DNA from 2 places in the Pseudomonas sp. MH10 genome. Region 2 is predicted to be linked to the other one. Evidence: predicted binding sites of a transcription regulator. Region 2 holds the regulator's gene; the other holds the start of a gene.
The links. The regulator sigma-54, encoded in region 2, starts transcription at its own class of promoters, with help from an activator protein. The targets are predictions, from matches to a motif close to ANTGGCATNNANNTTGCTNT.
Positions count from the first base shown of each region.

Region 1 (3,969 bases), 2.0 Mb from region 2:
CAATAAGTCACATTCCGTGACCCTTCGTCGATTAAAGGTTGACGTCAATCCGCCATCTTTTAACCCCGAAAACGACTTCCATTCTCAATCAAAGCCTCGGTTCAGCGGGGCTGTGGAAAAAACATTGCGCCAAACGCGTGGGTTGCTTATGGCTCTAACACCCTTTTCGTTACGTTGTTATGACAAAACGATCATTCACAGCGTCCGGCGCATTGGTTAGAACTCAACTCAGGTTGTCGCCGCAATGGCAACGACACTAAGCCCGCGACGCCGGCAGCGGGTACTCACGGCAGAAGATTCTGCCCGACCTCGACATGAGGTCTCCAGGGACATAACAGTCAACAAACGAGGGCAATACCCTATGAGAAGACTTAAGCGTGATCCGTTGGAAAGAGCATTTTTACGCGGATATCAATTTGGTGTTCATGGCAAATCCCGTGAGCTTTGCCCTTTTACTCTACCGTCAGTACGCCAAGCCTGGATCAATGGCTGGCGAGAAGGACGCGGCGACAACTGGGACGGTATGACCGGCACTGCGGGCATCCACAGACTCAACGAACTTCACGCGGTCGGCTAACCAGGCATATTCCGACCAGGCTTTTTTAAAAAGTTGCACACCTGACTAAACATGCACGCCCTATCCGGGCGGCGGGCTAGCGCCCAGGGGTTCCTTCTCAAGGAGCCCCTTTTTTTATCCGGGTTTTGACGTCGCGACGCTGGATCAGTGGCGACTCATTGCAGCAATAGCGTCAACCGACTGTCCGATCAGCGCTGGCCCTTTATAGATGAAGCCCGAATAAATCTGCACCAGACTTGCACCGGCCGCGATTTTTTCCGCCGCGTGCCTGCCTTCAGTGATTCCGCCCGCCGCAATGATTGGCAAGCGCCCCGCCAGTTCTCCCGCCAGCACCTTGACCGTATGGGTACTTTTTTCGCGAACCGGCGCGCCCGACAGACCACCGGCCTCGTAGGCGTGGGGCAAACCTTGGACACCCTCGCGGCTAAGAGTGGTGTTGGTGGCGATCACCGCGTCCATGCCCGAGTCAATCAACGCAGCGGCCACCAACACGGTTTCTTCGTCGGTCATGTCCGGTGCGATCTTAATCGCCAACGGCACGCGACGGCCGTATTTCACAGTGAGGTATTCTTGACGCATGCGCAGCGCTTCGAGCAGTTGCTTGAGCGAGTCCCCGAACTGCAAGCTGCGCAAACCGGGGGTATTAGGCGAGCTGACATTAACCGTCACATAACTCGCGTGCTCGTAGACCTTATCCAGGCAGATCAAGTAATCGTCCACGGCGCGCTCAACCGGTGTGTCGAAGTTCTTGCCGATGTTGATTCCAAGGATGCCGCTGTACCGAGCCGCCTTGACGCGAGTGATCAGGTGATCGACGCCCAGGTTGTTAAAGCCCATGCGGTTAATGATCGCCTCAGCTTGGGGCAACCGAAAAATCCGTGGTTTCGGATTACCCGGCTGTGGACGTGGGGTCACGGTACCGACTTCAACAAAGCCGAAACCCAACTGCGCAAAGCCGTCGATGGCCGCGCCATTTTTGTCCAGCCCCGCCGCCAACCCCACCGGATTCGGGAAGTTAAGGCCCATCACTGTGACCGGCAACTGCGCAGGCGCCTTGCTCAACAAGCCATTGAGCCCCAAACGCCCGCCCGCGCCGATGAGATCCAGCGACAGGTCATGGGAGGTTTCCGGGGAAAGTTTGAACAATAACTGGCGGGCCAGGTTATACATGGGCGGGCGTGGCTCGTGAGCGGCTGAATTCAGGGACGCGATTATAGACGGACCCGGCATTGGAGGCGAGACATGCTGTAATCTTTGCAGACGCTCGCGCCGGGTGTGGCATACGCATTGCTATGGGACGCGTATGAATAAAGAGACGCGCTATGAATAAATCACCCAACAACGCTCTGGATTGGGTCGCAGGCAGCGATGCACCGGAAAAGAATGTTATCGATCTAGGCTTCATGGCCTTGACCGATTGTGCCCCGCTGGTGGTCGCCGCCACCCAAGGTTTCGGTCAGCCCTATGGGCTGACGATGAACCTTAAACGTCAATCATCGTGGTCCAATCTGCGTGACAAATTGGTCAACGGTGAACTGGACGCGGCCCACAGCCTGTATGGACTGATCTATGCCGTGCAGCTCGGAATCAGTGGCACCGGCCAAGTCGATATGGCGGTACTGATGGGCCTGAATCAAAACGGGCAAAGCATCAACCTGTCGAAAGCGTTGCAAGACGCCCACGTGGTCAGTCCTGACGCGTTGGACAACCGCGTGCACCAAAGCCGCTCAAAACTGACCTTCGCCCAAACCTTCCCCACCGGCAACCACGCGATGTGGCTGTATTACTGGCTAGCGAGTCAGGGCATCCATCCGTTGAACGACGTCGACAGCGTGGTCGTTCCTCCGTCGCAAATGGTCGCGCATTTGCAAGCCGGGCGTATTGACGGCTTTTGCGTCGGTGAGCCGTGGGGCGCCAGCGCGGTTAATCAGGGTGTCGGATTTACCTTGGCGACCACTCAGGCCATCTGGCCGGATCACCCGGAAAAAGTCCTCGGTTGCACCCGGGCGTTCGTCCAACAAAATCCGAATACCGCCCGCGCGTTGGTGATGGCGGTGCTCGAAGCCAGTAAGTTCATTGAGCAAAACGACGAAAATCGCCGCAGTACCGCGCAATTGCTCAGCGGCAGTGACTACCTCGATACGCCGGTGGAATGCATCGAACCACGCTTGATGGGCAACTATGGCGACGGCCTCGGTCACCATTGGCACGATCAACACGCCGTGCGCTTTCACCGGGCGGGCGAAGTGAACATGCCTTACTTGTCGGACGGCATGTGGTTCATGACGCAATTGCGCCGCTGGGGTCTTCTGCGTGACGACCCGGATTACCTGGCCATCGCCGCTCAGGTGCATCAATTGGAACTCTATGGCCAGGCCGCCAAAGCGGTGGGCGTTACCGTGCCTGCGTCAGCCATGCGCAGCAGCCAACTGATCGATGGCAAAATCTGGGACGGTAGCGACCCGCAGGCCTATGCACACAGTTTTAAACTGCATGCTCTGGTCGATACTGCCCTCACCCGCGTTCGTCGTTGAAGGAACCTGCGAATATGCTGCGTATCCTGCTGATAAACGACACATCCAAGAAGGTCGGTCGCCTCAAGGCCGCTCTCGTAGAAGCCGGTTTTGATGTCATTGATGAGTCCGGGCTGATTATCGACCTGCCGGCACGGGTCGAAGCGGTTCGCCCTGACGTGATTCTGATCGACACCGAATCCCCCGGCCGCGACGTAATGGAACAAGTGGTGCTGGTCAGCCGCGATCAGCCCAGGCCCATCGTGATGTTCACCGACGAGCACGACCCGTTGGTCATGCGCCAAGCGATCAAGTCTGGGGTCAGCGCCTACATTGTCGAAGGCATTCACGCTCAGCGCCTGCAACCGATTCTGGACGTGGCCATGGCCCGTTTTGAGAGCGACCAGGAGCTTCGTGCCCAATTACAGGCACGCGATCAGCAACTGGCCGAGCGTAAACGCATCGAATTGGCCAAAGGCCTGCTGATGAAAATGAAAAATTGCAAAGAAGAAGAGGCCTACACCCTGATGCGCCGCCAAGCCATGAGCCGCCAGCAAAAGCTGATTCAAGTAGCCGAGCAGATCATCGCCATGAGTGAGTTGTTGGGGTAGGCGTAAGTTCTGTTTAACCTTTTGAAATCCGTACATTTTTTGTAGGATCTGGCTTGCTCGCGATGAAGCGCGAAGCGGTCCGAAAAAATGCGAAACCCGGTGTTTATCGTGAAAAATGTACTGCATGATTTACGGCCGCTGCGCAGCCGATCGCGAGCAAGCTCGCTCCTACAGGGTTGCAAAGCGAGTCAAGCTTGAAGCTTATGGCTCGCAACTTGCTACTACTCTTGCACCGGTAGCCAAAGGCGGTTACCCCTTTCACGACAAA
Region 1 is NZ_CP133783.1:1,152,982-1,156,950, forward strand. Features, by position in the region: gene rmf (ribosome modulation factor) at 362-577, shown strand; gene RHM59_RS05170 (quinone-dependent dihydroorotate dehydrogenase) at 722-1,747, opposite strand; gene RHM59_RS05175 (CmpA/NrtA family ABC transporter substrate-binding protein) at 1,900-3,111, shown strand; gene RHM59_RS05180 (ANTAR domain-containing response regulator) at 3,126-3,701, shown strand.
Region 1: a site for sigma-54 is predicted at 1,852-1,871, ahead of RHM59_RS05175 (CmpA/NrtA family ABC transporter substrate-binding protein). Genes of this name have one in related genera too.

Region 2 (3,969 bases):
TGCGCAACTCGATGACAAGCAAGGCATTGCCACCTATAAAGGCAACGTCATCATCACCCAGGGCACCATGAAGATCACCGGCAACACGGTGACCATCACCCGAACATCTACCGGCGAAGTCAACGTCTTTACTTCGGTGGGCAATCTTGCTTACTACGAACAGACCCCCGAACTGAACAAGCCTATTGTTCAGGCCTACGGCGTGACTATTCAGTATTTCGCCCTTGATAACAAAATCGTCCTGATCGATAAGGCCAAGGTGATCAACGACGGCAACACCTCCGAAGGTGAAAAAATCATCTACGACACGGTGAAGCAGATCGTTAACGCCGGTCGCGCAAACGGCACCAAATTGACCGCGCCGCGACCCCGGATCGACATGGTCATTCAGCCAAAAAACAAACCCGACGCGCAGAAGGCCCCTTAATGGCGACGCTGAAAGCCCAGCACTTGGCTAAAGCCTACAAGGGTCGGCAGGTCGTACGCGATGTCAGCTTGTCTATCGACAGCGGTCAGATCGTCGGACTGCTTGGCCCTAACGGCGCAGGTAAAACAACCTGTTTCTACATGATAGTAGGCCTGGCACAAGCCGATCAGGGCCGTGTATTGATTGACGACCTAGACGTCAGCCACCAGCCAATGCACGGTCGTGCGCGGGCCGGGATCGGTTACCTGCCGCAGGAAGCGTCTATTTTTCGCAAGCTGTCGGTTGCCGATAACATCATGGCGATACTTGAAACCCGCAAGGAACTCGATCGCGCGGCCCGTCGCAAAGAACTGGAAAGCCTGCTGCAGGAATTCCACATCAGTCACATTCGCGACAACCTGGGCATGAGCCTTTCCGGCGGCGAACGCCGTCGCGTAGAAATCGCACGCGCCTTGGCAACTTCACCCAAGTTCATTTTGCTGGATGAGCCGTTTGCAGGTGTCGACCCGATTTCAGTGGGCGATATCAAGCAGATCATCTACCACTTGAAAGCCAAGGGGATTGGCGTTTTGATTACCGATCACAACGTTCGCGATACGCTGGATATTTGTGAAACGGCCTACATCGTCAACGATGGTCAACTGATCGCCGAAGGTAATTCAGAAACCATTCTGGCCAACCAATTGGTTAAAGAGGTTTACCTCGGCCATGAATTCCGCCTGTAAGGTCTGCGGTATTTCGCTCTTCACAGGCGACGGACGCTAGAATCTCGCGTTGGCAAGCATTTTAATTGTCAGCGCACTCTAGGCAAACACTTAGGTTTCAGGCATATAATTTGCTTAAGTTGGCGCTTCGGCGCCCTGTAGTAGATGGCGCATGAGCGCCGGCGAATAAGGTGTTAAGCCCCAGCCATGAAACCATCGCTAGTCCTGAGAATGGGCCAGCAGCTGACGATGACACCTCAGCTGCAACAGGCCATCCGCCTCCTCCAACTGTCGACCCTGGACCTTCAACAAGAGATCCAGGAAGCGTTGGAGTCCAATCCTATGCTGGAGCGCCAGGAAGAAGGCGACGACTTCGACAACGCCGATCCGGTTGCCGACAGCGTAGAGAAACCTAATCCTGACGTTCAGGAACCGACCTATCAGGAAGCTGCCCCCACGGTAGACAACCTGGAAGACGGCGACTGGAGTGAGCGCACACCCAACGAGTTGCCTGTTGATACGGCTTGGGACGACGTTTACCAGACCAGCACCAGCAGTCTGCCGAGCAACGATGATGACGAGTGGGATTTCACCACCCGCACATCCGTTGGCGAAAGCCTGCAGAGCCATCTGCTGTGGCAGCTGAACCTGGCACCAATGTCCGATACCGATCGCCTGATCGCCGTGACGTTGATCGACTGCATTAACAATCAGGGTTACCTCGACGAATCGCTTGAGGAGATTCTCGATGCTTTCGATCCGGAGATGGACGTTGAACTGGATGAAATAGAAGCGGTGCTGCACCGTATCCAGCAATTCGAACCTGCGGGTATCGGCGCTCGTAACCTGAGCGAATGCCTGTCACTGCAATTGCGCCAGTTACCGGCAAAAACCCGCTGGCTGGCAGAAGCACAGCGCCTGGTAGGCGATTACATCGACCTGCTCGGCAGCCGCGATTACAGTCAGTTGATGCGACGCATGAAGCTCAAGGAAGATGAGCTACGCCAAGTGATCGAACTGGTACAGAGCCTCAACCCGCGTCCAGGTTCGCAAATTGAATCCGCTGAAGCCGAATACGTCGTGCCCGACGTGATCGTGCGCAAAGACAACGAACGCTGGTTGGTGGAACTTAATCAAGAGTCGGTGCCACGCCTCCGGGTCAACCCTCAGTACGCAGGCTTCGTTCGCCGGGCCGATACCAGCGCCGACAACACGTTCATGCGCAATCAACTGCAAGAAGCCCGCTGGTTCATCAAGAGCCTGCAAAGCCGCAATGAAACCTTAATGAAGGTGGCGACGCAGATTGTCGAGCATCAGCGCGGCTTTCTTGAGTACGGTGACGAAGCGATGAAGCCGTTGGTCTTGCATGACATCGCAGAAGCGGTCGGCATGCACGAGTCGACAATTTCCCGGGTGACCACTCAGAAATTCATGCACACCCCCCGTGGCATTTACGAACTGAAATATTTCTTTTCAAGCCACGTAAGCACCTCAGAGGGCGGTGAGTGTTCGTCCACAGCCATCCGCGCGATCATCAAAAAACTGGTTGCAGCGGAAAATCAGAAAAAGCCGTTGAGTGACAGCAAGATCGCTGGTTTACTGGAGGCACAAGGCATTCAGGTAGCCCGTCGCACGGTCGCCAAATACCGCGAATCACTAGGCATCGCGCCTTCGAGCGAGCGCAAGCGATTGATGTGACGAGGACTTGAAGCTGTAGCGTTCCAGTGGCAGGTATTTAGCCTGCCTCTTTATGCACTGGCAACGAAGGAGACGCTGTATGCAAGTCAACATCAGTGGACACCAGCTAGAAGTGACAAAGCCCCTGCGTGAGTACATTGAGCTCAAACTCAAAAAGCTAGAAGGGCACTTTGACAAGATTACAAATGTGCAGGTAACGATGGCGGTCGAGAAACTGAAACAGAAGATCGAAGCCACGCTGCACATCCACGGTGGGGAGGTAGTCGCTAACGCAGAACATGACGACATGTATGCGGCCATCGATCTACTTACTGACAAGCTCGACAGACAATTGCTCAAGCATAAGGAAAAGCAGCAGAACATCCTTAAAGGTGCGACAGCTCGCTAAACACTCCCAACTCATGATCCGACTTGAAAATATCCTGACCCCCGGCCGTTCCATCGTGAATGTGCCGGGCGGCAGCAAAGAAAAAGCACTCAGGCAAGTTGCCAATCTGATCGGCCATGAACTGCCAGGTCTGGATTCGCACGATATCTTCGAGAAGCTGACCGCTCGCGAAAAACTCGGTTCGACCGGTTTTGGCAACGGCATCGCCATCCCACACTGCCGCCTGAATGGTTGCAGCGACCCTATCAGTGCCTTAATTCATCTGGATGCCCCGATTGACTACGACGCCATTGATGGCGCTCCAGTTGATCTGTTATTCGTTCTGCTTGTACCCGAAGCCGCCACAGACGCTCACCTTGAGTTGCTGCGACAAATCGCCAGCATGCTCGACCGCAAAGATGTGCGTGACCGGCTGCGCGGCGCAAAAAGTAGCGAGGCTCTCTACCAGGTGGTTCTGGACGTGCAGAACGGACATTAATCATGCGAATGATCATCGTCAGTGGCCGATCTGGCTCCGGCAAAAGCACCGCGCTCAATGTGCTGGAAGATAACGGCTTTTATTGCATCGATAATTTGCCCGCCGGCCTGCTTCCCGAACTGGCTGACCGCGCCCTTGTTCATACCGAATTGGCGGAACCGCTGGTCGCCGTCTCAATTGACGCGCGGAACCTGCCGAGCCATTTATTCCGCTTTCCACAGCTGCTCGAAGAACTCCGCAGTCGGCACATTCAATGCGATGTGCTGTACCTGGA
Region 2 is NZ_CP133783.1:4,690,988-4,694,956, reverse strand. Features, by position in the region: gene lptA (lipopolysaccharide transport periplasmic protein LptA) at 1-427, shown strand, start outside; gene lptB (LPS export ABC transporter ATP-binding protein) at 427-1,152, shown strand; gene RHM59_RS21080 (RNA polymerase factor sigma-54) at 1,339-2,829, shown strand; gene hpf (ribosome hibernation-promoting factor, HPF/YfiA family) at 2,909-3,217, shown strand; gene ptsN (PTS IIA-like nitrogen regulatory protein PtsN) at 3,231-3,695, shown strand; gene rapZ (RNase adapter RapZ) at 3,698-3,969, shown strand, end outside.